2 regions of the Labrys neptuniae genome follow, and region 1 is predicted to be linked to the other one. Evidence: riboswitches for the same ligand, from Rfam matches in the RefSeq annotation. Region 1 holds a riboswitch; the other holds the start of a gene.
What was found. A riboswitch is a leader RNA that binds a small molecule or an ion and turns the genes downstream of it on or off. The one in region 1 is predicted to bind cobalamin.
Positions count from the first base shown of each region.

Region 2: it holds a riboswitch for cobalamin, as region 1 does, so the genes downstream of both, bluB (5,6-dimethylbenzimidazole synthase) here and ABXS05_RS20910 (DUF1636 family protein) in region 1, are expected to answer to the same signal.

Region 1 covers NZ_JBFNQD010000007.1:233,981-249,735, reverse strand. The annotation lists gene aguB (N-carbamoylputrescine amidase) at 1-547, shown strand, start outside; gene ABXS05_RS20970 (DUF2794 domain-containing protein) at 636-1,022, shown strand; gene speB (agmatinase) at 1,221-2,102, opposite strand; gene ABXS05_RS20960 (DUF1989 domain-containing protein) at 2,206-2,823, opposite strand; gene ABXS05_RS20955 (arylesterase) at 2,885-3,475, opposite strand; gene ABXS05_RS20950 (ABC transporter ATP-binding protein) at 3,554-4,252, shown strand; gene ABXS05_RS20945 (lipid kinase) at 4,427-5,326, shown strand; gene ABXS05_RS20940 (phosphatase PAP2 family protein) at 5,327-5,989, opposite strand; gene cobO (cob(I)yrinic acid a,c-diamide adenosyltransferase) at 6,005-6,610, opposite strand; gene cobU (bifunctional adenosylcobinamide kinase/adenosylcobinamide-phosphate guanylyltransferase) at 6,623-7,129, opposite strand; gene ABXS05_RS20925 (xanthine dehydrogenase family protein molybdopterin-binding subunit) at 7,206-9,395, opposite strand; gene ABXS05_RS20920 ((2Fe-2S)-binding protein) at 9,400-9,855, opposite strand; gene ABXS05_RS20915 (putative sulfate exporter family transporter) at 10,047-10,412, opposite strand; cobalamin riboswitch at 10,508-10,724, shown strand; gene ABXS05_RS20910 (DUF1636 family protein) at 10,833-11,216, shown strand; gene cobW (cobalamin biosynthesis protein CobW) at 11,213-12,247, shown strand; gene cobN (cobaltochelatase subunit CobN) at 12,247-15,741, shown strand; gene cobG (precorrin-3B synthase) at 15,738-15,755, shown strand, end outside.
Region 2 covers NZ_JBFNQD010000003.1:687,054-702,808, reverse strand. The annotation lists gene ABXS05_RS13955 (ABC transporter substrate-binding protein) at 1-918, opposite strand, end outside; gene ABXS05_RS13950 (cupin domain-containing protein) at 1,212-1,832, opposite strand; cobalamin riboswitch at 1,970-2,150, shown strand; gene bluB (5,6-dimethylbenzimidazole synthase) at 2,194-2,931, shown strand; gene ABXS05_RS13940 (TerB family tellurite resistance protein) at 2,979-3,614, shown strand; gene ABXS05_RS13935 (hypothetical protein) at 3,607-4,866, opposite strand; gene ABXS05_RS13930 (DUF975 family protein) at 5,001-5,816, opposite strand; gene ABXS05_RS13925 (tetratricopeptide repeat protein) at 6,244-6,897, shown strand; gene ABXS05_RS13920 (malate synthase G) at 6,959-9,136, opposite strand; gene ABXS05_RS13915 (MFS transporter) at 9,401-10,849, opposite strand; gene ABXS05_RS13910 (ArsR/SmtB family transcription factor) at 10,973-11,317, shown strand; gene ABXS05_RS13905 (alpha/beta hydrolase) at 11,460-12,503, opposite strand; gene glcF (glycolate oxidase subunit GlcF) at 12,603-13,898, opposite strand; gene glcE (glycolate oxidase subunit GlcE) at 14,034-15,209, opposite strand; gene ABXS05_RS13890 (FAD-linked oxidase C-terminal domain-containing protein) at 15,206-15,755, opposite strand, start outside.

The DNA of each region.
Region 1 (15,755 bases):
CCTCGGCCTCTACCGCAAATCCCATATCCCGGACGGGCCCGGCTATGAGGAGAAGTTCTATTTCCGGCCCGGCGATACCGGCTTCAAGGTCTGGCCGACCCGCTTCGGCACCATCGGCGTCGGTATCTGCTGGGATCAGTGGTTCCCCGAGGCGGCGCGGTCCATGGCGCTGATGGGTGCGGATGCGCTGCTCTATCCCACCGCGATCGGCTCCGAGCCCGCCACCGGCTTCGATTCGATGGAGCACTGGCGCACGGTGATGCGGGGCCATGCCGGCGCCAACATCATGCCGGTGATGGCCGCCAATCGCATCGGCGTCGAGCGTTTCGGCGAACAGGAACTGACCTTCTACGGCTCCTCCTTCATTGCCGGCCAGCATGGGGAATTGCTGGCGGAAGCGGGGCGCTCCAGCGAAGCGGTGCTGACGGCAAGCTTCGATCTCGAGGCGATTCGCGCCGAACGCGCCGCCTGGGGCCTGTTCCGCGACCGCAGGCCCGAGCTTTACGGCCGTATTGCTACTGGAGACGGCAGTCTTCCCCTGCGATGACTGGTTCGTGAGGCGATAAAACTTGAACGCGACGCGGATCGGCGCAATCATGACAGTGTGACGACAGGCCGTTTACACAGGAGGCGTCATGACGGAGGCTGATCCGCCTGGATCGCTGTTTTCGCGAAGCGAAAGCGCAGATGTCGCGCACCTTCCCGCTTCGCGCCGCCCCGATCCACCCGCCATCGCCTTCGACCGGCACGAACTGCGCCAGATTATGAATCTTTACGGCCGCATGGTCTCCTATGGCGAATGGCGCGACTACGCCATCGATTTCCTGCGCGACAAGGCCGTGTTTTCCATCTTCCGGCGTGCCTCGGAGATGCCGCTCTACCGTATCGTCAAGGATCCCTCCCTCGCCCAGCGCCAGGGCGCCTATAGCGTGCTGGCCCCGACCGGCATGATCCTCAAGCGTGGCCATGACCTGGCGCGCGTGCTGCAGGCCATCGACAAGCCGCTGCGGCTGGTGGTGTGAGCGCGCTCTTGATTCGCGTGGGGTGAACGGTAATCAGCCAAGCCGCAATGCCTGGGCCTCCTCGCCCCGTTCTTACGGGGAGAGGTAAGGTGAGGGGTGGCGCTGTGGCTGGCCAAGGCTGTGTAGCCCTCACCCTTACCCTCTCCCCGCTTTGCAGGGCGAGGGGGGCTTCGATGTGGCTGCTCGTCCTTGAGGACTTCAACTCGCCCGTCCGTTATACCCCGCCATCACGCAGAGCAGTTCGAACATCAGCGTCGCGCCGGTCAAAGCGGTGAGGCCGGACGGATCGAGCGGCGGGGAGACTTCCACCAGGTCCGCGCCGACCAGATGGGCGCCTTCCATCAGGCGGATCATCGCCTGGGCCTCACGCGTCGACATGCCGCCGATCTCCGGCGTGCCGGTGCCGGGTGCGAAGGAAGGGTCGAGCGCGTCGATGTCGAAGCTGAGATAGGCGGGCTGGTCGCCGATGATGGCGCGCGCTTCGGCCATGACATCGGCCACGCCGCGAGCCATGAACTCCTCGATGAAGACGATGCGGACCCCGGCGGCCCGGGCGAAGTCGTAATTGGCGGCATCGGAGATCGCGCCGCGAATGCCGATCTGGATCATGCGCCTGGGATCGACCAGCCCCTCCTCGATGGCGCGGCGGAACGGCGTGCCATGGTTGTAGCGGCTGCCGAAGAAGCTGTCATAGGTGTCGGAATGGGCATCGAACTGGACGAGGCCGACCGGCGCCTGTTTCGCCAGGGCACGCAGGATGGGCAGGGTGGTGAGATGGTCGCCGCCCGCCGTCAATGGGCGGGCGCCGGCGGCCTGGATCTGCGCATAAAAGGCCTCGATGCTTTCCAGGCTCGCCATCAGGTCGAGCGGATTGATCGGTGCGTCGCCGCAATCGCCGGCCCGGATCCGGTCAAAGGGCGAGATGCCGGTGACGTGGTGCACCCGCCGTACCAGGCTCGACTGGTTGCGGATCTCGCGAGGGCCATGCCGTGCGCCGGTTCGGTTGGTCGCGCCGCCATCGAAGGGAATGCCGACGAGGGCGATATCGATCTCGTCCGGTCGGGCCATGGGTAGGCGCATGAAGGTCGAGGGGCCGGCAAAGCGCGGCACAAGCCCCGAATCGAGCGGCTGGAAGGGATGGTTGCTGCTCACTTTTGGTTTCCTGTCCGGGAGCCTGAGACGATCAGTCGATGGTGTAATGCGCATCCCGGGGCATGCAGTCGGCGCCGTTCACCGGCACCAGGTCCTGGGGACAGGCCGAGAAGACGACGATCAGGTCCATCTCGGCCTTGAGGCGGACATGGGAGCCCGGCGTCGACACCGGCGGCTGGAAGGAGACGCTGCCATCGGCGCCGACCGGGATGTTCATGAACAGGTTGAGCGGGCTGGGTGTCTCCGCGCCGGTGACGCCGAGCGAAGCCAGGGCATGCGCCAGATTGTCGGTGCAGCTGTCGTGATGGCCGACATGGCCGAGCTGTTCGTAGCGATAGCGATCGCAGGCGGCGATCAGCGTGTCGTGGATTCCGCCGGAATTGTCTTCGACCAGGGTGAGCATGGGGCGTCGGCGATTGCTGCGCAGCGTGTTGCCGAGCTGGGGATTGACGCGCAGCATGGCGCCGCGGCTGTGCTCCATCGACATGAACTCGCCGGGATCCTCGGCATTGAAGGCCCAGCTGTCGACGACCTGGCTGCCATGGGTGTTGATGACGGTCACCGTCTGCCCGGCCCTGACCCGCTCCGCCACGCCCTTGCGTGCCGGGATGAGGCGCAATTCGCCCTTCGCTCGCCCCTCGATGCCCATTCGTGCTGCCTCCCTTGAATTTGCGTCGGCGCCTGACGCGCTCAACCTTTGGTGCGCAGCCTTATCGCAATTTCTTTACGAACTCCGCTACCACCGGTGCCAGCCTGGTGATGATCGCGTCGACGCCGGCAGCGGTCGGATGCATGCCGTCGGCCTGGTTGAGGCCCGGTGTGCCGGCGACCCCATCCAGGAAGAAGGGATAGAGTTCCGCCCCATACTGGTTGGCGAGATCGGGATAGATGCCATCGAACGCCTTCTGGTAATCGGCGCCGAGATTGGGCGCGGCGCGCATGCCCATGAGCAGGACCGGGATCTTGCGCTCCTTGAGCCGCTCCAGCATGGCCGCGAGATTGGCTCGGGCGAGCTTGGGATCGATACCGCGCAGCATGTCGTTGGCGCCGAGTTCGAGCAGCACAGCCTTGGTGCCGTCGGGGACCGACCAGTCGAGCCTGGCAAGGCCGCCGTCGGTGGTGTCGCCGGAAACGCCGGCATTGTCGATCGTCACTTCGATACCGAGCTTGGCAAGCGCCGCCTGCAGTTTGGCGGGATAGGCATCCCCAGCTTCCAGGCCGAGCCCGGCGGTGAGGCTGTCGCCCAGGGCCACCAGCCGCAGCGGTTCGGCGGCTGCCGACACGGTCGTGAGCGGGGTCATGACAAGCAATGTGAGAATTGCCACAATCGATGCATAAATACGATACACGATCACGAAAACCTTTCAGGCAGGATGCGAATGAGCGAAGCGATCGATCTGGCTGATGTCCATCTCAGCCTCGGCACCGGCGCGGCACGCGTTCACATTCTCAAGGGCGTTACGCTGAAAATAAGGCAGGGGGAAGCGGTCGGCCTCGTCGGCCCCTCCGGTTCGGGCAAATCCACGCTTTTGATGACGCTGGGCGGCCTGGAGCGGCCCGATAGTGGCAGCATCCGTATTGCCGGGCAGGATCTCGGCGTCCTCGACGAGGATGGCCTTGCCAAGTTTCGCGGCCGGCATATCGGCGTGGTTTTCCAGTCCTTCCATCTCATCCCCACCATGACGGCCCTCGAAAACGTCGCCGTGCCACTGGAACTGGCCGGCAGGCGCGATGCCTTCGCCCGCGCGGAAGCGGAATTGGAAGCCGTGGGGCTCGGTGCGCGCAAAGCCCATTATCCGGCCCAGCTCTCGGGCGGCGAACAGCAGCGCGTGGCGCTGGCCCGCGCCTTGGCGCCCGAGCCCGCCATCCTGATCGCCGACGAGCCGACAGGCAATCTCGACGAGGGGACGGGCGCCGGCATCGTCGAATTGATGTTCCGCCTGAAGCGCGAGCGCGGCGCCACCCTCGTGCTGGTGACGCATGACCTCGGCCTTGCCGCCCGCTGCGATCGCATGATTCGCATTCGTTCCGGCCATATCGAGGCGGACGAGGCCATGAAGGTGGAAGCGGCGGAATAGATCTCCCCGGCTCCATCAGGCCGATCGAGCGTGGCCGGCACGCCGGATGCAGCGCTTTTCGATAAGGCCGAGATCCCGAACTCGCCGTGCCATGGCCATGGAATGCGCCAGATTGCCGATTAGGCAGGTCCGTTTCGGGTCTCGCGCCCTGCGCGAGGGGCATTGGGGAAAAGTATGGTTGATTCGCAGCAGGGCAGGCGTGCCCTCTTCATCGTCAATCCCAACGCGCGCAATGGCGGCAAGGGCACCGATGCGATCCGCAAGGTGCTGGAAACGGGCGGCATTCATCTCATCGAGGCGAACCCGCAAGGGGACGAGAAGATTGCCGATGTGATCTTGCGACGCCAGGAAGAGTGCGACCTCGTCATCGTCGGCGGTGGTGACGGCAGCCTCAACGCCGCCGCCCGGGGGCTGATGGAGACGGGCCGGCCGCTCGGCGTGCTGCCGCTCGGCACTGCTAACGACTTCGCCCGCACCGTCGAGATCCCGGCCGATCCCCTGAAGGCCGCCGAACTCATCGTAACCGGACAGCCCAGGCCCATGGATCTCGGCGAGGTCAATGGTCAGCTCTATTTCAACGTGGCGAGCATCGGCTTCAGCGCCGACCTTGCCGCCGAACTCTCCGAGAAGGCCAAGAAGACGTTCGGCAAACTCGGCTACGGCATCGTGGCCGCCCGGCTGCTGGCGCGCTCGCAGCTCTTTACCGCCTATCTCGACCATGACGGCACCACCGAGAAGCTCAAGACCCTGCAGGTCTCGGTCGGCAACGGCAAATATTACGGCGGCGGCATGAGCGTGGAGCAGACCGCCACGGCCGATGACGGCAAGCTCGATTTCTACAGCCTGGAGGTCGACCATTGGTGGCGTCTGCTCAAGCTGCTGCCGAGCCTGCGCAAGGGAACCCATGGCCAGTGGGACGACGTGCGGGCTTTCGGCACCACCGAGCTGGTGATCCGCACCAACCGGCCGCGCCCTGTGAACACCGATGGCGAACTCACCACCTGGACGCCGGCGCATTTCAAACTCCGGCGCCACGCCATCGAAGTCTATGCCCCGCCGGCGAAATCCGGCTGATCAATGCCCCGACAGGCGCTGCGCCAGGAGTGAGCAGAACAGCGCCCATCCGGCGCCGATCACCCATCCGGCAATCACGTCGGTGGGCCAGTGCACGCCGAGATAGACGCGGCTGACGCCGACCACGAAGGTCAGCAGCGTGCACACCACCATGATGTAGATCGACAGGGCCCGCGTGGGAAAGCGGCGGGCCAGCATGATGCCGAGCGTGAAATAGACGGTCGCCGACATGAAGGAATGGCCGCTGGGAAAGCTCGACGTGTAGACCCTGGAGCCGTGCGCCACCAGGTCGGGCCTCGGCCGGTCGAAGCCATATTTCAGGAGCGAGCTCATCAGGATGCCGCTGCCGATGGCGAGGATGACGAAGACGGCGCTGCGCGGCGATCCTGATAAAGCGAGAAAACCTGCCACGGCCAGCGTTGTCAGGGTCAGCACGCCGACGCCGCCGAGACCAGTGAAGTCTCGCATCATCTCCTCGAGCCAGCCCGGCCCGAGCGGATCGGTGAGATCGGCGGGATCGCGCATCATCAGGAGGATGGCGCGATCGAAGGCTTCCGTGCCGCCTCGCATGACCAGGCCGGCCAGCACGGCGAAGATCAGAGCGGCGCCGGCGACGCACAGGATGGCGACCAGCGCCGAGCGCTCGGGATGTTGCTGGATCATGAGGATTGCTGGGCCTTAGAACTCGATGCCTTGCTGGGCCTTCACGTCGGCGGCGAAATGATGCTTCACCAGCGTCATCTCGGTCACCAGGTCGGCCGCCTCGATCATCTCGGGCTTGGCGTTGCGGCCGGTGACGACGACATGCAGGTCCGGTCGGCGCGCCTTCAAGGTCTCCACCACCTCGGCGAGGTCGAGATAGTCGTAGCGCAGGGCGATGTTGATCTCGTCGAGCACGAGGAGGCGGATGCCGGGATCCGCCAGCATCGCCTTGGCTGCGTCCCAGGCCCGGCCGGCGGCGGCGACGTCGCGCTCGCGGTCCTGGGTCTCCCAGGTGAAGCCCTCGCCCATGCTCTTCCAGGTCACCAGGTCGTCGAAGCGCTCCAGCGCCGTGCGCTCGCCGGTCGACCAGGCGCCCTTGATGAACTGCACCACGCCGATGCGCCAACCATGGCCGAGCGCGCGCATGATCAGCCCGAAGGCCGCGGTGGACTTGCCCTTGCCGGGACCGGTGTTGACGATCAGCAGGCCCTTTTCGGTGATGGTCTTGGAAGCGACCTCGGCGTCCTGCACGGCCTTGCGCTTTTCCATCTTCGCCTTGTGGCGTGCGGCATCGTCGGTCATTTCAGCATCCACTCACTTCACCACCAGAGGCAGGCCTGCCATCATGAAGATCACCCGGTCGGCGAGGGCGGCGATCCGTTGATTGAGCCGGCCCTGCTCGTCGCGAAAGGCCCGGCCGAGAGCGTTGTCCGGCACGATGGACAGGCCGACCTCGTTGCTAACCATCACCACCGGGCCGGAGACCGCCGCCAGGGCTTCCTGCAGCCGGAGAAAGGCGGATTTGAGGTCATGTCCGCCCAGCATGAGATTGCTGAGCCAGAGCGTCAGGCAGTCGACCAGCACCGGACCCCGTGTAGCGGCAAGCGCTTCCGGCAGGGCGAGCGGCGCATCGACCGTATGCCAATTGGCGTCGCGCCGGGCCTGGTGCTCGCCGATGCGCTCGCGCATCTCGTCGTCGAAGGCTTGCGCGGTGGCGATATAGGTCCAGGGCGCGGGATGGGTCGAAATCAGGCTCTCCGCATGCCGGCTCTTGCCGGAACGCGCACCGCCGAGCACGAGGGTGAGTCGAGAAGGAGACATGCCACCTTCCTGCCGGGTCTTGGGCAGGAAGGCAAGGGGAGCGATTTCACCCTTCCCTGGAGGGGAGGGTGAAGACTCACACCGGTCCCCATTTCAGGTCGGTGTTCTTGACCGGCAGGCTGCGGATGCGCTTGCCGGTGGCGGCGAAGATCGCATTGCACACCGCCGGTGCGATCGGCGGCGTACCGGGCTCGCCGATGCCGCCCCATTTCTTGCCGCCGCTGAGCACCAGATGGGTCTCGATCGGAGGCGTATCGGCGAGGCGGGCGACCTGGTAGTCGTCGAAATTGCCCTGCACCACCGCGCCCTTCTCGATGGTGATCTCCCCAAACAGGGCGGCCGACAGGCCATAGACGACCGCGCTCTCGATCTGCATCTCCACGGTGAGCGGATTGACGACATGGCCGCAATCGACGGCCGCCACCACGCGCTGGACCTTCACTTCACCCTGGGGACTGACGGCGAGTTCCACCACCTCGCCGACGATGGTGCCGAAGGATTCGTGGATGGCGATGCCGCGTCCCTGGCCCTTGGGCAGCGGCTTGCCCCAGTCGCTCTTCTCAGCCAGCGTATCGAGCACGGCGAGAAAGTCAGGCTTGCCTTCGAGCAGCTGGCGCCTGAAGCGGTAGGGATCCTGGCCGGCTGCCACCGCCATTTCGTCGATGAAGCTCTCCAGGGCGAAGGCATTCTGTGACGAGCCGACCGAACGCCAGAACATCACCGGCACATGGGTGTTCTTGAGGATGCAGTCGATCTGGGCCGCGCCGGAGCGGTAGGGCATGTTGGCGAGGCCCTCGACGGCGGAGGGCTCGACGCCGTTCTCCACCTTGCCCCAGCCGAGCGAGCGCTGGATGGAGCCGACGGCCGTGCGGACATGGATGGCCGCCGGCAGGCCGTCCTCGCCAAGGGCGGCCTGGAAGCGGATGGCCGCCTGGGGGCGATAGCGGTCGTGGCGCATGTCCTCCTCGCGCGTCCACACCAGCTTGACCGGCTTGCCCACCGCTTTCGACACGGTCACGGCCTGCACGAGCTCGTCGTTGACGGCGCGCCGGCCGAAGCCGCCGCCGAGGAAGCAATTGTGGATCTCGACCTGGGAGGGGGCCACGCCGGCTGCCTTGGCGGCAAGCTGGAGCGCCATGTCGGGGTTCTGCGTGCCCATCCAGACCTCGACCTTGCCGTCATGGACATGGGCGGTGCAGTTGAGCGGTTCCATCGGCGCGTGGGCGAGATGCGGGGCCTGGTAGAGAGCGTCGACCCGTTTGCCGCGGGCGAGGGCGGTGTCGACGTCGCCTTCCTTGTGCGCCGTGACGGCAGGGCCGTCGAGCGCGGCGACATAGTCGGCGTCGAAGCGCTTGCTGTCCGTTTCGGCAGCCGGACCCTCCTCCCAGATCACCGGCAAGGCGAGCGCCGCTTCCTTGGCGCGCCAGAACCGGTCGGCCACCACGGCGAGGCCGCCTTCGATCGGCACCACGGCCAGGATGCCGCGGCGGCCCTTGACGGCGCTTTCGTCATGGGATTTCACGCGGCCGCCGAAGACGGGACAGGTCACCACGGCGGCATAGACCATGTCGGGCAGGCGGATGTCGATGCCGAATTTTGCCGTTCCCGTCAGCTTGGGGGGCGTATCCAGGCGTGCCAGCGGCTTGCCGATCAGCGTGAACTGTTCCGGCGTCTTGATTGCCGGCTCCTTGGCGAGCGTGACCTTGGCGGCTTCGCCGGCAAGCTCGCCGAAGCGCAGGCTGCGATTGCTGGCCCGGTGTAGCACCTTGCCGGCATCGACGCTGCAGCTTTCGGCCGGCACCTGCCAGCGCGCGGCAGCTGCCTGCACCAGCCTCTCGCGGGCATTGGCGCCGGCCGCCTGCAGGAATTCGCGCGAGCGGCGCACGGCGCCGGAACCGCCGGTGCCCATGCGCTTGTAGACGGTGTTCTCGCGCAGGTTCCGGCTGGCCGAGGCGTATTCGGGCCTCACCCTGGCCCAATCGCAGCCGAGCTCCTCGGCGACGATCATCGGCAGGGCCGTGAAGATGCCTTCGCCCATTTCCGATTGCGCCACGCGGATGATCACGGTGTCGTCGGGTTCGATCAGGATCCAGGCGTTGATCTCGCTGTCAGTGGCCGTGCCGGTCCACGGCTCGTCGGCAATGGTCAGAGCGTGGGCGGCATCGGGGATGAACCCGCCGATCATCAGGCCGCCGGCGGCCGAGAGGCCGATGGCGAGAAAGCTGCGCCGGCTCAGCGCGGCGGAGGTGCGGTCGATCGCGTTCATGGCCTCACCCCTTCATCAGTTCGGCGGCGCGGTGGATGGCGGCGCGGATGCGCGGATAGGTGCCGCAGCGACAGATATTGGTGATGCCGTTGTCGATATCCGCGTCGGTGGGCGCTGGCGTGTCCTTCAGGAAGGCGACGGCGGCCATGATCTGGCCCGACTGGCAATAGCCGCATTGCGGCACGTCCTCGGCCAGCCAGGCCTGCTGCACCGGATGCTTGCCGTCCGCCGACAGGCCCTCGATCGTGGTGATGGTGGCGCCGTCGACGTCACCGATCTGGGTCTGGCAGGAACGGATGGCGGCGCCGTTCACATGGACGGTGCAGGCGCCGCATTGGGCGATGCCGCAGCCGAACTTGGTGCCGGTGAGGCCGAGTTCATCGCGCAGGACCCAGAGCAAAGGGGTCTCGGGCTCGATGTCGAGCTGGTGGGTGGTCGAATTGACGGTGATGGCAACCATGGGCAGGCCTTCCAGCGGCTGATGCCGGGCAGAAGAACCGGGCCCATCGGCGTCGGCCTTCTGGTGGGCGATTGCGGGAAGGCCAAATTGTGGCGGCAATCATGGCGCCGGGGTGACGGGTAACGCAGACGTGAGAGTTTGTGCAGTCTGGAAACGATCGAGAAACGTCGCCGCCCGTTCGGAAGGCCTGACTATTGCTTGAACCAGATCCGGCTGTAGCCGAGCGCGTCGCCGGCGATGGCGACAAGGACGCCGACCGAGACGAGGATAAGGCCGATCATGAAGGTGCGCACGATGCGGCGATAGACTGCTCCCTCCAGTGAAGTGGGCGAGAGCATGCCCGCCAGCGCCCAGACCTGGAAGACGATGCCGCCCCCGATGAGAAAGACGGCTGCCAGGTCTTCCGGGATCCAGGTTCCCGGCTGCGAGGCCCAGTTGTTGAGGAAGCCGAGCGAGAAGGCGAGCACGACGCCGATAGCCGTCACCGAACCGCCGCGGAAGATGACGTCGATCTTTTGCGGCTCGGGCGGCGGTGCCGGCGGCTTCTCTTCGGGCATGGCAATCTCGTTGGTGCGGCGACGTTGCTGCCCTTTATGCCGGATTTTGCGCCTCCTTTGGAAGCGGGAACATTGACAAGCCTGTCCGCGCACCCCTTATGTCAGCCACGATCGGTCTCTCGTTAAGAGAGAAGAGGGAATGCGGTGCGGATAAGAGGAGGCCGGTCGACGGCTGCCTTGGATGCCAAAGCCGCGGCTGCCCCCGCAACTGTAAGCGGCGAGCGTCCCGCCTTGAGGCCACTGGGTGACCGGGAAGGCGGCGGGAGGCGATGAGCTGCGAGCCAGGAGACCTGCCGGTCGCACTGCTGTCACCGGTCCGGGCGGGGCGCCTCGGAGGCCGGTTCCGTCTACCCGGACGATCGCCGGCCCTGCCGTCGGTCCCGCGCCCTCCATCCGCTTCGGCGGCGATGAACAGGGCCGATGCCAGAAACACCTCTTCCAGTCCGGCTGCTCGTCTGCGTGACCTGCAGGCGCGAGGGCGATGACCCCGAGGCGCCGCGCCAGGGCGCCCGGTTGCGCGATGCGCTCGCCGGCATGCTGCCGGATGACGTCGAGCTGCAACCTGTCGAGTGCCTGGGCAACTGCAAGCGCTCCTGCACGGTGGCGCTGTCGGCGCCCGGTACCTGGACCTATGTCTTCGGCGACCTCACCGCCGAGAGCGGCCCCGACATTCTCACCGGCATCGGGCTGCTGGCCCATTCCAGCGACGGCCTGATGCCCTGGCGCGGCCGTCCCGAAGTCTTCAAGCGCAGCATGATCGCGCGCATCCCACCCCTATCAACTCTCAAGGACGCCGCCGAATGAACGCGCATACCAAGGTTCCCTGCACCATCGTCACCGGCTTTCTCGGGGCCGGCAAGACGACGCTGATCCGCAACCTGCTCGCCACCGCCAATGGCCGCAGGCTGGCGCTGATCGTCAATGAATTCGGCGATGTCGGCGTCGATGGCGACATCCTGAAGTCCTGCGGCATCGAGAGCTGCCCGGAAGACGCCATAGTCGAACTCGCCAATGGCTGCATCTGCTGCACGGTGGCCGACGATTTCGTGCCGGCTTTGGAGACGCTGCTGGCGCGTCCGAACGCACCCGAGCACATCGTGATCGAGACCTCCGGCCTCGCTCTGCCCAAGCCGCTGGTCAAGGCCTTCAACTGGCCGGCGATCCGCTCGCGCGTCACCGTCGACGGCGTCATCGCCGTGGTCGACGGTGCCGCGGTTGCAGCCGGCCGCTTCGCCGATGATCCGGAGGAATTGAAGCGCCAGGCCGAGGGCGATGCCTCCCTCGACCACGACAATCCGCTCGAGGAGGTCTATGAGGACCAGCTCCTCTGTGCCGACCTCGTCGTGCTCAACAAGGCTGATCTCCTCTCAGCCGGCGAGGCCGACAGCGTGGAGAAGGACATCGAGAAGACCGTGCCGCGCGCCGTCAAGGTGGTGCGCACCTCCGAGGGCCGCATTGATGCCGCCGTGCTGCTCGGGCTCGGGGCAGCGGCCGAGAACGATCTGGAGGCGCGTCCCTCCCACCACGATCACGAAGCCGAGCACGACCACGACGATTTCGACACCTTCATCGTCGACCTGCCGGCCATCCTCGATGCCGATGCCCTGGTGGGCAAGCTGAAGGCGGCGGCCGAGGAACATGATATCCTGCGCATCAAGGGTTTCGTTGCCGTCGACGGCAAGCCGATGCGCATGCTGGTCCAAGGCGTCGGCGCCCGCTTCTCTCAGCATTTCGACCGCGCCTGGGCGCCGGAGGAAACCCGTTCGAGCCGCCTCGTCATCATCGGCGAGAAGGGCATCGACCAGGCCGGCATCCGCAAGACGCTGGAGGGATGATGCATCTGCTGCCGGCCGATACGCGTTCGCTCGATGCCAGCGAGGCCGCCATCGATCTGGGTCAGGCACCCGGCGCTATCGTGTTTGCCTCGCTGACCGACAGCGACCTCGCCCTGGCAGCCGCTTCCGGCCTCGACGATTTGCGCCTGGCGCCGCTGCAGAAGCTGCGCCATCCGATGTCCGTCGACCTCTACATCGATCAGACGGCCCGCCATGCCAAGGCGATCGTGGTGCGCCTGCTCGGCGGCCTCGACTATTGGCGCTATGGCGTGGAGGAACTGGCGGCGGCGGCGCGAACCCATGGCATCGCGCTCGCCCTCATTCCCGGTGACGACAGGCCCGACGGGCGCCTGTCTCAGCTCTCCACCGTGCCGCAGGAAGCCTTGGACCGGCTCGCGCAGTACTGGCGCGAAGGTGGCCCCCGGAATGCCCAGGCCTCGCTGCTCTATGCCGCCAGGCTGGGCGGTCTCGATTTCGGCGAGCCGGAAGCGCCGGTGGCCGTGCCGAAATACGGGGTGTTCCTCGGAGCGCGGACATCTTGTCCGCCTTTGACGGGGTGCATTGGTGAGAAAGATGCGGACAGGATGTCCGCGCTCCAAGTCGTCATCCTCTTCTACCGCTCCATCCTGCTCTCCGCTGACACTGCCCCCATCGAAGCCCTGGTGCGGGCGCTTGATGCCGAAGGCTTGGCCGCTACCGCCCTCTATGTCGGTTCGCTCAAGGATGGCGAAACGGCGGAATGGGTGCGCCGGCAGCTTAGGGAACTCAAGCCGGCGGTGATCCTCAACGCCACCGCCTTTTCGGCCCTGGACGACGATGGCGCCTCGCCGCTCGACGTAGCCGGTTGTCCGGTCCTACAGGTGATCACCTCTTCCTCGGCGCAGGAGGCCTGGGAGGCCTCGACCCGCGGGATGTCGGCCAGCGACCTTGCCATGCATGTCGCACTGCCAGAGCTCGACGGCCGCCTTTCGGCCGGCGTGATCTCCTTCAAGGCCGAACGCGAGGAGGGCGCCTTCACCCGCCTCGCCCATGCCCCCCATGACGAGCGCATCGCCGCAGTGGCCGCCAAGGCCGCTGCCTGGGCTCGGCTCGGCGCCAAGGCGCGGACGGAGCGCAGGCTTGGTCTGATCCTCTCCAACTATCCGGGCGCGGATGGCCGTCTCGCCCACGCCGTCGGCCTCGATGCGCCCGCCTCGGCCCTGGCGATCCTGGAGCGGCTCCGCGACGAGGGCTATGCGGTGGGGGACCTGCCGGAAAGCGGTGCCGATCTGCTGGAGTTGTTGGGCCGGTCATACCCTCCCCTGGAGGGGGAGGGTCGACGCATAGCGTCGGGGTGGGGTGACTGCCTCGACCGTTGTGATTCCCACCCCACCCCGAACCTGCGGTCCGACCCTCCCCCTCCAGGGGAGGGTAAGGCGCTTTCCCTCCCGCTCTCAGCCTATTCCGCCTGGCTCGACACCCTACCTGCCGCCCTCCGCGACAGGCTCGCGGCCCAATGGGGCGATCCCTCGGCCGACCCCCTTTGCCTCGACGGCGCCTTCCGCTTTGCCGGCCATCTCTGCGGCCATGTCGCGGTGGCGGTGCAGCCGGACCGCGGCTCGGCCCTTGACCGCAAGGGCGACCACCACTCGCCCGATCTGCCGCCGCGCCATGCCTATCTCGCCTTCTATCTGTGGCTGCGCCAGGCTTTCGGCATCGATGCGATGATCCATCTCGGCACCCATGGCACGCTCGAATGGCTGCCCGGTAAGGCGGCCGCGCTCTCCGCCCAGTGTTTTCCGGAGCTGGCCGCCGGAGCCGTGCCGGTGCTCTATCCCTTCATCGTCAACAATCCCGGCGAGGCGGCGCAGGCCAAGCGCCGGCTCGGGGCTGTCACCATCGGCCATCTCACCCCACCCCTGCGAGAGGCGGGCCTTTCCGGCGGCGCCATTGAGGTCGAGCGCCTGATCGACGAATATGCCAGCGCCGACGGCCTCGATCAGCGCCGCATGACCTATCTCAGGCGTGAGATCATCGAGCGGGCCATGGAGACCGGCCTCACCGCCGAATGTGGCATCGCACCCGGCCTCGATGAGGACGAGACGCTGGCGCGCCTCGATGCCTTCCTGTGCGACGTCAAGGAATTGCAGATCCGCGATGGCCTGCATGTGTTCGGACGTCGGCCGGAGGAGAGCGACCACCTCCTCGATGTCCTCGCCGCCACCAGCGGCGCGGAGGAGCGCCCGGCTTTGGCCGCGCGTCTCGACAGTTGCGGCGACAGCGAAATGGCCAGCCTTCTTGCCGGCCTCGACGGACGCTTCGTGCGGCCCGGCCCCGCCGGGGCGCCGACGCGCGGGCGTGCCGACGTGCTGCCGACCGGGCGCAACCTCACCACGCTCGATCCAAGGGCGGTTCCGACCCGTGCCGCCTACGCGATTGGATCGCGTGCGGCAGATGCCTTGATCCAGCGTTATCTGCAGGATCACGGCGACTATCCCCGGAACATCGTGTTCGACCTGTGGGGCTCGGCGACCATGCGCACCGGCGGCGACGATCTTGCCCAGGCCCTGGCCCTGCTGGGCGTCAAGCCGGTATGGGACAACGGCTCCAATCGCGTCTCTGGCTTCGAGATCCTGCCGCAGGCCCGGCTCGACCGGCCGCGCGTCGACGTGACGCTGCGCATATCCGGCTTGTTCCGTGACGTATTCGCCCAGCAGATCACACTGTTCGACGAAGTCGTCAGGGCCGTCGCCGCCCTCGACGAAAGCGCCGAATGGAACCCGCTGGCCGCCGCGGCGAAGGCAAGCGGCGAACGGCCGCTGCGCATTTTCGGCGCTGCGCCCTCGGCCTATGGCGCGGGGATCACCGATCGCATCGCACGCGGAGCCTGGGATAACAGGGCCGATCTCGGCCGCGACTATCTCGCCGCCAGCAGCCATGCCTATGGCGCCGGTATCGAAGGTGACGCCGTGCCTTCCGTCTTTGCCGAGCGGGTCGCTGCCGCCGATGCCCATGTGCATGGCCAGGACCATCGCGAGATCGACATCCTTGATGACGTCACCTTCGCCGCCCATCAGGGTGGCTTTGCGGCGGCGCTGGAGGCGCTGGGGGCCAAGGCCGCCCTTTATCACGCCGACCTTTCCAATCCTGACAAGCCCCGCCTGCGCAGCCTCGGCGAGGAGGTCGGCCGCCTCGTGCATGGCCGCGCCGCCAGCCGGCGCTGGATCGACGGCATGATGGCGCATGGCTATGCCGGCGCCGCCGAAATGGCCAATGCCATGGATTCGCTGTTCGCCTTCTCGGCGACGGCCGGCATCGTCACCAATGCCGCTTTCGACCGCATGCACGAAGCCTATGTCGAGGACGAGGAGGTCGCGGCCTTCCTCGCTTCAGCCAATCCCGCCGCGGGCCGGGCGATCCGGGCGCGGCTGGCCGAGGCGATCCGCCGGGGGCTGTGGCAGCCGCGCCGTAATTCGGCCAGCCGCCTGCTGGACGAGGCTGGGAGAGCGGCGTGAGCGAACCGTCCAAT
Region 2 (15,755 bases), on a different contig from region 1:
GTCGACGTTCTCCTTGGTGACGATCGTCACGGGAACGTTGATGATCGGCTCGATCTTCTCGCCCTTCTTGAGCTTGGTCAGGGCTTCCACCGCAGCCTTGCCTTCGCCGGCCGGGTCCTGTTGGATCACGCCGGTCACCCAGCCCTGGTCGATGCCTTCGATGGCCTGCTTGGTCAGGTCCCAGCCGAAGACCTTGACGCCGTCGGTGCGCCCCTGGCTGGTCACGGCGGAGACGGTGCCGAGCAGGGCGGGCTCGCCGGTGGCGTAGAGCGTGGTCATGTCGGGGTTGGCCGTCATCAGGTTCTCGGCGGCACTCAGCGCCACGTCCTGCACGTTCTGGCCGTCGACGGTGTCGAGGAAGGTGACCTTGAGGCCGCTGGCCGTCACCGCCTTCTTGAAGCCGTCCAGCCGCTGGTTCTGGATATAGGAATTGAGGGCGCCGACCACGCCGATCTTGGCGGTGCCATTCAGCTTGGCCTTGACGTAGTCGGCATAGAACTTGCCGATGTCCTCGCCCGCCTTGAGATTGTCGACGCCGACGAAGGAGACATTGTCGCCGTCGGGAATCTGGGCATCGATGGCGATGACGGGGATGCCGGCCTTCTTGGCGGCGGTGATGGCGGGCTTCACGCCATTGACGTCGATGGCGATCAGGATGATGCCGTCGACCTTCTGGGTGATGTAGTTCTCGATCGCGTCGTTCTGGGCGCTTGGAACATTGTTGGCGTTGAAGATGACGAGCTTGGCGCCGGCCGCCTTGGCGGCGGCTTCAGCGCCTTCGTTGATCTGGTTGAAGAACAGGGCCTGCTGGTTGATGGTGACCAGGGCGAAAGTGTCGGCCGAAGCGGACACCGATCCGAGGGACAGCGCCAGGGCTGCCGCCGCCGCGCAGCCGGCGAGATATTTTGAAAGCCGCATTTCAATTCCCTTCATGGATGGCCCGTGCCGGGCTCATTCTCAGTTCTGACATCCGCATCATTCAAGAGACTTGAATTCATGTCAAGTTACTTGAATGACGGTTTGAGGGATTCTTGAAAAGCCGACGGCACAGAGCCTGGAGAAGAAGTGCTTATGTCATCCCCGGCGGGACCAAAGGCCCCGGGAAGGGGATCCAGGGCCAGGGGCTCCATTTTTGCCCCTGGATTCTCTTCCCGCCGCCTTCGGCGGCGCCGGGAATGGCAGAGGTGTTTTATTGGCTCCTCGAGGTTTCCTCAGAAGGTGGCGGGCGTGTTGACCCAGAAGATGCTGGCGCGCTCGGTTCCGGTGTTGCGATACCAGTGCGGCAGTTCGGACTTGAACACGAAGGTATCGCCGACGGAGAGCTTGAAGGTGCGCTCGCCGACCATCAGCTCCACGGTTCCGGCCAGCACATAGCCGACTTCCTCCCCCTGGTGCTGGATCGGTCCGGCGCTCTCGCCGCCGGCCTCGATATGGTGGATGTTGCACTGGAGAAGATGGCCGGGCGAATAGGGGATCACCCGTTCCAGCGAAATGCCTTCGCCGCGCCGGAGCGGGTCCAGCGAGATCAGCGGGCGCGTGCCGGCGCGAAAGACGATGCCCTCCTCGCTGTCTGATTCCTCGAACATCCAGCCGATATTGGTACCGAGCACCTCGACCAGGCGATGCAGCATGGGCAGGGAGGGGGAGGCCTTGCCGTTCTCGATCTTGGACAGCAGGCTTTCCGAGCACTCCGCGGCCGTGGCCAGGGCCTTCAGCGTCAAGCCCCTCGTCTGCCGGGCTAGGCGAAGGCGGGTGCCGAGCCGCACGGGATTGGCCTGTTCCAGGGGATCGGGCTGATCGCCGGCGCGCCGTTTGAGATCGATTTTGTTCATTTCGCGATTGCCAGGATGCGTCATTGCCCGAAAGCCTAGCCGACGATTCTAGGCCACAAGCCTGCACCCTGTCCACTTCGCCGCCGGCAGCTCGGCATCAGCGCCCCAAACGGCTGGGCAGCCGGCACCTCCCATGCTACACCCGCAAGACCTTCGGTGCCCGCTTGCGGGAGAATCGGGAACGCGGTTTGAAGCCGCGACGTGCCCAACGCTGTAAGGGGGACTATCCGGGCAGGTTTCAGGCCACTCGCTCTGCGGGGAAGGCGTCCGGATGGGTGGATCCCGAGTCAGAAGACCGGCCGGAGGCGATAGATCGGCGTGCGCGGACGGCGCGGCGATTGCCATCGCAAGGGGAATGACGATGGACCCATCCAACGAGGCGCTCGCGCCCTCGGGGCCGTTTTCGCCGGCCGAACGTGAAGCCGTCTATCGCGCTATCTTCACCCGGCGGGACGTTCGCAGCCAGTTCAGCCCGCAGCCTGTGCCTGATGATGTCCTCGCCCGCATCCTCACGGCCGGGCATCACGCGCCCTCGGTCGGCTTCATGCAGCCCTGGAGTTTTCTCGTGCTGCGCTGCCCCGAAACCCGGCGCAAGGTGCAGGCTCTCTTCGAGGAAGCCAATGCCGAGGCCGTGGCAATGTTCCCGCCCGAGAAGCAGGCGCAATATCGCGCGCTGAAGCTGGAAGGCATCGTCGATGCCCCGGTCAATCTGTGCATCACCTGCGATCCCGACCGCGCCGGCCCGGTGGTGCTTGGCCGCACCCATGACATGGCGATGGACCGCTATTCCACCGTCTGCGCGGTGCAGAATATCTGGCTGGCTGCACGGGCCGAGGGGGTCGGGGTCGGCTGGGTCAGTATCGTCGATCCGGCGCGCCTGCGTGAGGCGCTGGGCATTCCCGAGCGGGTGGTTCCGGTTGCCTATCTGTGCCTGGGCTATGTGCACGAAGCCTATGCCCGGCCCGAACTGGAGGTGAAGGGCTGGCGCCAGCGCCTGCCGCCGGAGGCTGTGCTGAGCTTCGACGGCTGGGACGGCCGGCAGCCCGGCCATCCCTTGCTCGCCGCCATGCGGGCCGCTATGGGAGATGCAGGTTCATAGGATGGCTGGCGCAGGATGCGCACTGTCCCGATCGGATGAGACGGCCGATGGATTTCCTGCGTAAGAATGCGATCTGGATCATTGCTCTGCTGATCACCAGCCTGGTCTTGCTGGAGGGGCCGAGGGCGATCCTGATCGGAGCGTTCGTGGCCGCCGTCGTCGGCCTGTTCTGGCTGTTGCGCGGCAAGGCCCGCAAGCCGGCGGCAGCACGCCGGCTCGAGGCCGTGCCGAAGGTGGTTCCCCTCCCGCTCGACCGGGGTGCCGACACGGTCCGGCCTCAGGCGCTGGAGCGTGTCTCGCTCAAGGCCATCGATGATCCCAGGCTCGCTGCCGTCGTCCTGATGATCCAGCTCGTCCGCACCAATGGGTTGCTGACCCGGGCCGAACGGGACACCATCCTCGCCCTGATGAGCGACCCGCTCGGGATCGGCGACCGCGAGCGTATCTATGAGCAGGCCTTGCAATTGACGGATCGCGGCCGGGTGTTAACGCCGGTTGCCGAGGAATTGGTGCCGCTTTTCCGCGCCCGCCTGTCTTTGCCCGAGCGCCAGCAGCTCATCGACATGCTGACCGAGGTCGCCAATGCCTATGGTGAGGCCAGCGATTTGCAGCGCGAGGCGATCGTTCGCCTGAAGCGGCACCTGCTCACGCCGGATGCCGCAGCCGGGCGCTCGCTCAATTGAAATAGAAGGCGTAGCTCGCGACGTCGCCGCCGAAGATGCGCGTGGCCTGTCCCCAGGCCTCGGCGTCCATCACCTTGCCATTGTCGAGGTAGGGCAGGGCCCCCGGGCCGGTGATCCACAGCACCAGGTCGAAGTTGCCGGGCTGCTCGAACACCCTGGCGAGATTGATGCCCTTGGCAAAGCGCCAATGCGGCATCAAAAGCTTGCCGTCCAGCACCTCGTCGACCTGCCCGAGCAGCGCGAGCCACGAGTCGATGCGCTCCTGCGTCACTTCGAGGGAGGGGAGCACGCCGCTCTTCTGCCGTGGGCCGGGAAGCCATTCGTGGTCGTCGTCGGTTTCCTTGGCGATCAGTCCCCAGGTCTCACGATTGAGCCGGATCACCGTCTTGAAATGGCCGCGCACTTCCAGCCACATCGCCTTGTCGGCCACCGGCCAGTCTATGGTGTGTACCAGGCTGATCAGGTCGGCGATGGCATCGGTATCGCGCTTGCTGGTGCCGAACAGGGTCATGCCCAGTCCGTCGTCACCATCGACGCCATTGGCCTTGGCAAGGCCGCTGACGGCGCGCGGAAACAGGCTGCCGAAGCCGGCGTCCCAGCTGCGCGACATGTCGTGTGACAAGAGGGTCTTGGTCAGGGCCATCAGGAAGTTGCAATAGCCGCGCAGCCATTTGGCGTCGGCCGTGTCGAAGGCGACGATGAAGGGTTTGGGCTTGCCGGCATCGTCGAGGTCCGAGATCGCTGCGCCGATATGGTCGCGTTCGTCGATGGTGCCGTCGCCGTTCCAGTCGAAACGGGTGACGGAGAGATCGACCGTCAGCTTGGCAGGGCTGTCGCCGACCTCGGCCAGGGTCTGGTCGGCCTTTTCCAGATCGGCCAGGAACGTGGCGAGGATGCCGCGAAAGTCCCGATAGGTGATCGGCTGCGGATCGGGATTGGTGCTGAAGACGGTGCCCGACAGGCCGATCAAGCGCATCGCCGGCATTTCGGTGGCGAAGCCATATTTGTAGAGGGCCTGCGACAGATGTTCGAGCGCGCGGGCGGTGCGTACCATGCCGAGGCCGAGCCTGGCGTCGGCATTGCCGCTGGCCTTGGTGGCGAGGGCCAGCATCTGTTCGTCCGCCTCGCTGATGCGGCCCTTGCCGAGATAGCTCTGGAACAGGGCCGAGGCCGTATTGTCGGCCTTGGCCGGCACGAAAGAGACCGCCACCGTCATCGCGGCGGCCATGGCCCATGTCAGCAGATAGCGCATCGTCATTCCCGTGCAGGCGCGGCATTCACCGGGAATCGGATGGAGCCTGCCTGAAAGATCGTTGGATAGGGCAGAGGCCGCGAACGCCGCAACGGCTTTGCGGCGCCGGGGATAGAGCTTTTTCAGTACGGGCCTCAGTCGAACACATCAGCCACGCTGCCGGTCAAATCGACGCCATCCTTGAGCACCCGCAGGCGATAGGCGGCAATGGAATAGACCCCGATCAGCCAGGCATACATCAGCGGCAGGACGAGCAGCATCATGATCAAGGCGGCAATGCCGCCGCTGGGCCCGAATATCCGCGCCAGAACATTCACGATCAGGAGGTAGGCGAACCAGATCACCCAGGTCAGCAGCATCATGCCGAACAGAGGCCAGCGATATCCCGCGCTGAGATAGCGGCTGCGGCCAAGCGCGCGGATCGGTCCGATATCCTCGTTGATGCAGATGACGAAGGAAAGCAGATAGGGAAAGACCAGATAGAGGGCGAAAATACCGGCGATCAGCATGGCGACGATGACGAAGCCGGGCGGGGCGCCAATGCCGAAGAAGACCAGTCCGAGCAAAGCGGCAACCAGGTAGAGCGCGATATAGGCCAGCAAATAGATCAGCAGCAGGCCAAGGGCTGGCAAGAATCGCCTGGCACCGGCGATGCAGGCCGCCATCACGGGCTTGGCCGGATCCACGTGGCGATCATGGATCAGACGGATCAATGCACAATAAAAAGCGAGCGACAGGAAACAGGCCGCGAGGAGCAGGAGGTAGAATATTCCGATGCTTCTTGCGATAGCCGACTCGACGGCGAGCTGGTCACCATACAAGGCGGACCAGAAGAACGAGCCAAGCAAGCCGAAGAATATGGCGAAGACTGCCAGCTGCAGCAGGAGAGACCAGCCGTAGTTTCGCAGGCTGACGCCAAAGGCATCGGAGATGATCTGCCCGATGCCCAAGGGACTGCTTCCTGGATGTTCGGATGATGGCGAGGCGATTGACATGAGAGCTCCCCTTGCTCATGATCAACACAATCGGATCTTCGATCCGGCCGGCACGATTGAAAGGTCAAGGCTTCAACAGAAATGGCTGTCCGTTTCGGCAAGTAGAGTGCAATGACGCACGCTATCCTAGCGGCCTCGATTCAGAAACGGAGTCCCGTGCGTCACACCTGATACTGCGGGGAAAACCGATCTGTGTCGTCATGGCAAGACGCGCTCCAACGTTTGCGCCTGTCTGCTCCAACGCCTTGTTTGGCTGTGCCTTTGCGTTTCTCAGGGAATCCACCAGATCGCAAAACGCCTTGATGCGGGCCTGGATTGACCTTTGTAGCCCGATCCGCCACAAGGTCCGGCAATTCCTCCCGCCCCATCCGGACAACGCAGCATGGCCGCCGAAGCAAAGTTGAAGAAAGCCGTCGAGCATCATCGCGCAGGCCGGCTCGATGCCGCCGAGGCCGCTTATCGCGAGATCTTGGCCGGTCGCGCCGGGGACTTCAACGCCCTGAACCTGCTCGGTACGCTCCTGCTGCAGCGGGGCGCCAATGACGAGGCCGAGAAGGTGCTTCGCCGGGCAGTCGAGGTCAATCCCGGCAGCGCCGACGCTCAGATGCGGCTGGGGCTCGCCAATCGTGGCCTCGGCAATGAGTCGCGTGCGGAATATTGCTTCCGCTCCTCCCTGAAGCTCGACCCCAAGGCGGCCGATACCCATTACAATTATGGTAATTTGCTGGCATCGCTCGAGCGCGGTGACGAGGCGCTGCAGGCCTATCTGGCCTGCCTGAAGCTCGAGCCCAACCATGTCGAAGCCCATATTGGCCTGGGCGACCTCCTCCTGCACAACGAACGGGCCGAGCCGGCTGCCGCCCATTACCAGCAGGCCGTAGCCTTGAGGCCCTCCTCGCTGGAGGCCATTCTCGGCCTCGGCCGTTCGGCCCGCGCTCTCGGCAAAACCGAGGAAGCTCGTAAGATTTTCGAGAAGCTGGTCGAGCTCGATCCCGGGCATGCCGAGGCCAGGCACACCCTGGCCGAACTGGGGTAATCGTCGTTCCTCACCCTCCCTTTCAGGGGAGGGTGAGTTCTCATTTTACAGCTCGACGGAACTAGGCCTGCGCCGCCTTGAATTCGCGCCGGTGCGCGTGGAGCAGCGGTTCGGTATAGCCCGATGGCTGCGAGCGGCCCTCGAAGACCAGATCGCACGCCGCCCGGAAGGCCACCCCGTCGAAACCAGGAGCCATCGCACGGTAGTGGGGATCGCCGGCGTTCTGGCGATCCACGACCTCCGCCATACGCCGCATGATCTGCCTGACCTCATCTTCATCAACGATGCCGTGGTGGAGCCAGTTGGCGACATGCTGCGCCGAGATGCGGCAGGTCGCGCGGTCCTCCATCAGTCCGACGTCGTTGATGTCAGGCACCTTCGAACACCCGATGCCCTGGTCGATCCAGCGCACCACATAGCCGAGGATGCCCTGCGCATTGTTCTCGACCTCGCGGCGGATCTGCTCGGGCGTCCACTTCTGGTAGCTTGCGACCGGGATTTCGAGGATCGTCTCGACATAGGCCCGCCTGCCGCCTTTCGCCAGCGCGGCCTGCACCGCGAAGACGTCGACCTTGTGGTAATGCAGGGCGTGGAGCGTGGCAGCCGTCGGGCTGGGGACCCAGGCGCAATTGGCGCCCGCCTTGGGATGCTCGATCTTGGCTTCCAGCATGGCCGCCATCTTGTCCGGCATCGCCCACATGCCCTTGCCGATCTGAGCCTTGCCCGAAAAGCCGCATTGCAGGCCGATGTCGACGTTCTGGTTCTCGTAGGCGCCGATCCAGTCCTTGCGCTTGATGAAGTCCTTGCGGCTGAACGGGCCGGCCTCCATCGAGGTATGGATCTCGTCCCCGGTACGATCGAGGAAGCCGGTATTGATGAAGACGATGCGATGCTTCGCCGCCCGGATGCACTCCTTGAGGTTGACGCTGGTGCGCCGTTCTTCGTCCATCACCCCCAGCTTGACGGTATGCTTGGGCAGGCCCAGCACCGTTTCGACATGGGTGAAGACCTCGTCGGCGAAGGCGACCTCGGCAGGCCCGTGCATCTTGGGCTTGACCACATAGACCGAGCCGGTGACCGAATTGCGCAGGCCCTCGGACTTCTTCAGGTCATGCATGGCGATCAGCGTGGTCACCATCGCATCCATCAGGCCTTCGAAGATCTCTCCGCCATCCTGGTCGAGGATGGCCGGATTGGTCATGAGGTGGCCGACATTGCGCACCAGCATCAGCGCCCGGCCCTTGATCGAGACTTCGCCGCCATTCGGTGCGGTGAAGGTCAAGTCCGGGTTGAGCTTGCGCGTCATTTCGACACCATCCTTGCGGAAGGTCTCCGTCAGGCCACCCTGCATCAGTCCAAGCCAGTTGCGATAGGCGACCACCTTGTCCTCGGCATCGACGCAGGCAACCGAATCCTCGCAATCCATGATCGCCGAGATGGCACTTTCCAGCCGGATGTCGGCGAGGCCCGCCTGGTCGCGGCTGCCGATCGAGTGGGCCCGGTTGAAGATCAGCTGGACGTGCAAACCGTTGTTGCGAAGGAGCACGGCGTCGGGCGCGCGCGGATGGCCGCGATAGCCGATGAATTTCTCCGGTTCGAGCAACGGCATGTCGTCGACCAGAAGTGCGCCGTTGCGGATATGATAGCGCCGGGCATCCGCATGGCTCGTACCCTCGAGCGGGAAGGCCTCGTCGAGGAAAACCCGCGCCCTTGCCACGACGCGCGCGCCGCGGCCGCGGTTGTAGCTGCCGGCGGGCGGCGGGCCGCCGCCCGCGTCGGTGCCGTAGAGGCTGTCATAGAGGCTGCCCCAGCGCGCATTGGCGGCGTTCAGCGCGAAGCGTGCATTGGTGATCGGCACCACGAGCTGGGGACCTGCGACCGTGGCGATCTCCGGATCCACATTCTCGGTCGCGATGGTGAAATTGTCGCCCTCGGGCAAGAGATAGCCGATCTCGGTGAGGAAAGCCTTGTAGGCATTGCGGTCATGAGGCTGGCCATGGCGGGCGAGGTGCCAGGCATCGATCTGGGCCTGCAGTTCGTCGCGCCGCTGCAAGAGCGCCTTGTTGCGCGGTCCGAATTCACGGACCAGCGCAGAGAAGCCATCCCAGAAAGCCTGTGCCTCTACCCCCGTGCCGGGCAGTGCCTCCTGCTCCAGAAAGGACACAAGCTCGGGCGCGACGAGCAGGCCGCCGCGTGCCACGCGTGTGGCCGAGTGTCCGGCTTCAGCCTTGTCGTTCATGGTGATCCCTTATCAGTCAGCAATTGTCATGATCATGGCGAGTCTGGTTGTGGATACGCCAAACATCCCCGGTTGGGTATCGAATTTCCATCTGATGGCAATGCTGAGACGGTCACACTTTCACAGACCCAGAACAATAGGCGTTGCGGCCAAACGGCCTCTTGGCAACGGATTCGAGGTGGGCTTCATCCAGGCTGCCCACCCTTTTCTCACGGTTTGCCGGTGCGGCGGGACGCTCGCCGTCGCACATGCCTGGAGGCTGCCTTACGATGTCGGCATGCGTTTGATGCACAGCGCGCCGAGCAGCAGGGCGATGAGGAGACCGAACGCGGCGACCCACATGGCCGTGCTCATGCCGGAAAGGGAACTGCCGCCGGCACCGATCACGCCGAACACCGCAACGCCGACCGCGCCTCCGGTCTGGCGGAGGGCGTTGAGAACGCCGGAGGCGATACCGGCCCGGGTTTTCTCTACGGTGGCGAGCAGGGCGCCGATCATGGCAGGCACGGCGAGCGCCATGCCGAAGCCGATGAGCAGCAGCGGCCACCAGATATGGGCGTAGCCGGCATCTCCCCGCAGCTGCAGCGCCAGGGCGACGAAGCCGAAGGTGTCGATGGCGAGGCCGAGCACGATGGGTAGCCGGTTGCCCCAACGCACGGCCACGCGTCCGGACATGATGTTGGTGATCGCGATGAGGCCGGTCATCGGCAGGAAGGCAAGGCCCGCACTCAGGGGAGACATGCCGAGCCCATCCTGGAAATACAGGCTGAGCAGGAAAATGGCGCCGTAGAAGCTGACATTGAGCAGGGTGCCGATCAGGGCTGCAGCCGTGAAGATCGGGTTGCGGAACAGGCTGAGTGGCATCATGGGCTCGGCCGTTCGGGATTCCACGGCCAGGAATAGCGTGCCTGCCAGGAGGAAGACGGCGATGGCGCCGAGAATGGCGGGATGGCTCCAGCCCAGGGGCTCGCCCTCGATGATCGCGGCCGTCAGCGCCACCACCGTAAGGATGCCGAGAATCTGGCCCGGCAGGTCGATGGCGCGCGCATGGCGCTCGGTCGTCTCCTCGGTGAAGCGCAGTGCCATCCACAGTGCGAGCAGGCCGACGGGCAGATTGATCAGGAAGATGCTGCGCCAGCCGAACAGGGCGATCAGCAGGCCGCCGAGCACGGGGCCTGCCACCATGGCCAGGCCACCGACGGAGCCCCAGACGCCGATGGCCTTGGCGCGCTCGGACGGGTCGCGATAGGCATGGACCACCAGGGCCAGCGACGGCGGCATCAGCAGAGCGGCGCCGATGCCTTGCAGCACGCGCGCGGCAATCAGGGCGGTGCCGCTCGGCGCAAGGCCGCAGGCAAGCGAGGCGAGGGTGAACAGCGCCAGGCCGAGAAGGTAGAGACGCTTGGCTCCGAACCGGTCCCCGAGCGCACCGCCGGTGAGGAGCAGGCCGGCGAAGGCGAGCGTATAGCCATTGACCACCCATTGCAGCCCGGCGACGCCGTCCGCCATCAGGCCACGCATCTGGTCGAGCCCGACATTGACGATGCTGACGTCGAGCTGTACCAGCGCGACGCCGAGGCTGAGAGCGGCCAGGCGGGCCGCCGGACGGACCGGCCTTCGCAGGCCGGAACCAGCCGGTTCCGCCGTGGAGGTCCAAGTCTTCTCGCTTCCCGTGCTGCATGGTTCCGGTACGGCCGGCTGCAGACTGGTCATGATGAAATCTCTTCTTGGGTAATTATCGCGTCGGCGATGTCATTTAAGTATGATATTATTCATACCTAGAAGCGGTTCGATTAGCAATCGACCAATGCAGGATCCCCTCTCGACAGGGGGCGGATGGCAAGGGAGGCGGCAATATCCGACCAGGACGATCACCCCAGCCGGGAGGAGATCACTCTCGGCTCCATCTTGGCAGCGCTTGCCGATCCGCATCGGCGGCGCGTGGTGGCGACCCTCGTGCTCGCCCCCGACGGCACGGAGATCGGCTGCTCGTCCTTCGGCCTGCCCGTGACCAAGGCCACGCGCACCTATCATTTCCGCATGCTGCGTGAGGCGGGCCTGATCGGCATGATCGACTATGGCAATTGCCGCAAGACCTATCTGCGCCGGGCGGATATCGAGGCGAAGTTCCCGGGCTTGCTCGCCTGGGTCGTTGCCGAGGCGGAGGCTGCATCGGGTTGAGAATCCGCCTTCGAGAGCTGGGCGGAGATTTGAGGCTGGATCCATCCATGGGGCAGCTCCGAGAGCGCGATGCGCTTGAGATACCCTGATTTAGCAGCATGGAGGCCAAGATGCTTCGGCGGTAGCCGAAACATGCCTGTCGTCAGGGCGAGGCCTTCGCCGTGGGGCAGCCCGGCTGGTCGAACAGGGCAGCGAGCCCGCAGGACGAAGTCAGCATCTTGTCGCCGTTATGGCCCACGCCCTCGACCAGCCACAGGCTGTGGCGGGGCGTGCCGCCGTCGCGCTGGCGCATCGCCGAGACATAGGCCTCGCCACGAGCCAGGCGATAGGGGCCTTGGGCTTCGGCCATGCAGGTCTTGTCGAGTGCGGGGTGGTTGGGATCGGTGTCGGCGGTGCCAAGCAGGTAGATGACGCGCCGGGCGGTATAGGTCTTCTCCAGCGCATCCGGCGAGGGCGAGGCGAGATAGGACGGGCGGGCCTGCATGCCGTATTTCCAGTCGTCGAAGCCTGGGCAGGCGGCGGCAACATCAGGCGCTGGCCGCTTGGGAGAGAAATAGGCATAGGAGGAGGGGTTGGCGACGACATAGCGTACGCCGATGCCAGCGGCGGCGAGCGTGCTTTCGCCCTTGCCGGCAATCGCGTAGCGCTGCACGACCTGCCCACCGCCGGAATGGCCGGCGACCACCACCTCCCGCAAATGCGGGAACAGGCGGCGATCGGCAAGGCGGGCGAGTATGGCGTCGAGGGCGGCAAAGGAACTCACAGGCTTGGGGGCGAGGGCGTCCTCGCCCCCCTGCCAGCTCGTCAGGGTCCAGCGCAGCACTTCAGGCGGCAGGCCGAAGGCCTCGACGTCCACCTTGGCGAGGAATTGCGGCGCGACCATCAAGGTGGTTTGCCCGGCGGCGCCCGCAGCGGCCTGAGCCTTGAGAGCCGAGCGGAAATAGACGTCGGCGTCCCGCAGCCGGCCATGCAGCACCAGGACGGCGCGATCGACCTGCGGCAACGGCTTGGACCAGTCGGCCGAAACGTAGAGCGGCAGTTCGCCGCCACCGGGCACGGCGATACGCCCGTCGGCGATGACTTTCACCGGCTTTTCGTTGGGCGCCCGCTCGTCCTGGGCAAGGGCCGGGTTCGGCAACGTGAGGAATAGGGCCAAGAGGAGGCCACCGGGTTTCAGAATCGGCATCTCCGTTGATCTCCTGGGACCGCAGGCGTCGCGCCTGCTCTTGGAAGCTCTGAGCGTGTCGGAAAGGAAGAGCAGGCGAGACGCCTGCGATCCCAGGGGTCACAATCCTCTCGGTTTTGGCCCTCCTGTCGCCCAATCCAGGAGTTCCACGGTATGCACGATCGGCGTCGTGGTCCCCTGGGCCAGTTGGGTCATGCAGCCGATGTTGCCGGCGGCAATGATCTGCGGCCTGGTGGCGGCGATGTTGCCGAGCTTGCGCTCCCGCAGGCGCTCGGAAATCTCGGGCTGCAGCATGTTGTAGGTTCCGGCCGAGCCGCAGCACAGATGGGCTTCCGCCGCCTCCTTCACCACGAAGCCGGCCTGCTTGAGCAATGTCTTGGGCGCTGTCTTGATCTGCTGGCCGTGCTGCAGCGAACAGGCCGCGTGATAGGTTACGTTCTGCCCGGTCTCGACCGTCACCGGCAGGGCCGGCAGGGTCTCCAGATATTCGCTGATGTCCTTGGCGATGGCCGAGACGGCGGCGGCCTTCTGCGCATAGGCGGGATCGCCGCGCAGCATGAAACCGTAATCCTTGATGGTGGTGCCGCAGCCCGACGTGGTGATCAGGATGGCGTCGAGACCTTTGGCCATCTCGGCGGTCCAGGCGTCGATATTCGCCTTGGCATAGGCGAGTGCGTCGTTTTCCTTGCCCATGTGGTGGACGAGAGCGCCGCAGCAGCCTTCGCCCTTGGGCAGCACCACCTCGATGCCATGGCGATTGAGCAGGCGGATCGCGGCCTCGTTGATGCCGGGGGCGAGTTCGGCCTGGGCGCAGCCGGTGAGGAGCGCGACGCGGCCTTTCCTGGCCGTCTTCGGCGCGAAACTGCCGGGGTGCGTGGCGGAGGATGCGGAGGGCAGCGAGGCCGGGGTCAGGGCCAGCATGGCAGCGAGACGCTTGCCCTGCGGCAGCCTGGCTGCGAGGCCCGCGAAGGGACGGCCGAGCCGCGCCAGCGCCATGCTCCAGCGAAAGGCCCGGCGGTTGGGCAGGACCTTGGCCATCAGCGTGCGCAGCAGGGCTTCGCTAGCCGGGCGGCGATAGGTCTTGTCGATATGGGCTCGCGCATGGTCGACCAGATGCATGTAGTTGACGCCCGAGGGGCAGGTCGTCATGCAGGACAGGCAGGACAGGCAGCGGTCGACATGCTTGACCACTTCGGCAGTGGCCGGCTTGCCGCCTTCCAGCATGTCCTTGATCAGGTAAATGCGCCCGCGCGGGGAATCGAGCTCGTCGCCGAGCAGCACATAGGTCGGGCAGGTTGCCGTGCAGAAGCCGCAATGCACGCAGGTGCGCAGGATCTGCTCCGATTCCTTCATATGCGGGTCGGCGAGCTGGGCCGGGGAGAAATTCGTCTGCATGCGTTGATCCGGTCCAGTTATGCCGTCATTGCGAGCGCAGCGAAGCAATCCACGGGCCTGCAAGCACCGTATCTGGGGCTGCTGGATTGCTTCGCTGCGCTTGCAATGACGCGATACAGATTGTGTTTTTGCTACTCATCCCAGCCGCCCGGTATTGAGGATGTTGGCAGGGTCGAAGGCCTGCTTCACCCTGGCGCTCAGGGCGGCGAGCGGCCCCTCCTGGGCGCCGAAATGGAAGGAACCGGCCCGGAAATCGGCGCTGGCCTTGATCAGCATGGCATGGCCGCCCTCGGTCTTGGTGGCCGAGACGATCGCCTTGGCGAATTCCGCCGTTTCGGGCGCCAGCAACCAGATCAGGCCGCCGCCCCAATCGTAGAACAGCTTGATCTCGCCGAGCCAGCGCAGCGAGGCGCCCAGCGCGGCAGCCTTGGAGGGAGCCACCGAGAGACGCCAGATCATGCCGTCCTGCTGGGCCAGCGGCGCGACGTCGGCGATGTCGAACCAGAAGCTGCGGCAATCCTGCTGCTCGAGCACGGCATGGTCGCCGAAGCGCTTGAGCAGGCTGCCGAGCCGTTCCTGCCGATAGGCGATCGAGCTTTCGAAATTTTCGAGACGCAGCACCGTAAGAGCCGTACCGGAGGCGAGATCGGCCGGCACATGCGCGGCCGCCGAAACCTCGAAGGGGCTGCCGAGGCCCGAGGACATCAGGGCGATGGCCTGGCCATCGTCGAGGCCCTGCCAGACCAGGCTGGTGCTGGCCTCGGGCTTGGGCAGCACCTTGAAGATCGCTTCGGTGAGGATGCCGAGCGTGCCCCAGGAGCCCGCCATCAACTTGGTCAGGTCGTATCCGGTGACGTTCTTCATCACCCGTCCGCCATTCTTGATGGTCTCGCCCTTGCCGTTGACGAAGCGCACGCCGATCAGGCTGTCGCGGCAGGCCCCGGTAACGATCCGGCGCGGCCCGGAGAGATTGGCGGCGACTAGGCCTCCGACCGTGGGCTCATTCGGGGCGGTATCGAGGAGCCGTCGCCAGTCGCCCGGCTCGAAGGGCAGCATCTGGCCGCGGGCGTCGAGGGTCGCTGTAAGCTCCGCCAGCGAGGTGCCGGCCCGGGCGCCGATCACCATCTCGGCCGGTTCATAGAGCGTGATGCCGGTAAGGCCCCGCGTTTCCAGGATGGCGGAGGCATCCACGGGCCTGCCGATGCCGGCCTTCGAGCCGCCGCCGGTCACGGCGAGCGGGATCTTGTTCCGAAAGGCTTCGGTAACGATGCCGGCCATTTCCGCTTCGCTGGTAGGGGAGAACACCGTCATGCCGCCCAGCCTCCAGGCCGCATGTCGAGCGGGAAGACCTTGGCTGGGTTGAGCAGCCATTTCGGATCGAAGGCGAGCTTGAGGTCGCGCTGCTGGTCGAGATCGATCTGGTCGAACTGCTCGCGCATCAGGTCGCGCTTCTCGATGCCGACGCCGTGCTCGCCGGTCAGGCAGCCGCCGGCCTCCACGCAGAGTCGGAGGATGTCGAAGCCGCAGGCCTCGGCCTTCTCGCGCTGGTCGGCATCGTTGACGTTGTAGAGCACCAGGGGGTGCAGATTGCCGTCGCCGGCATGGAAGACGTTGGCGACGCGCAGGCCGTGGCTTTCGGTGATCTCGTCGATGCGCTTGAGCACCATCGGCAACTGGCCGGTCGGAATGGTGCCGTCCATGCAGATATAGTCAGCGATGCGGCCGGTGGCGCCGAAAGCCGATTTGCGGCCCTTCCAGATCGCCGCGCTCTCGGCCTCCGATTTGGAGATCTTGATGGTGGTGGCGCCGTGCTGGCGCGCCATGGTGGAGATCAGGCCGAGCAGGCGGTCGATCTCG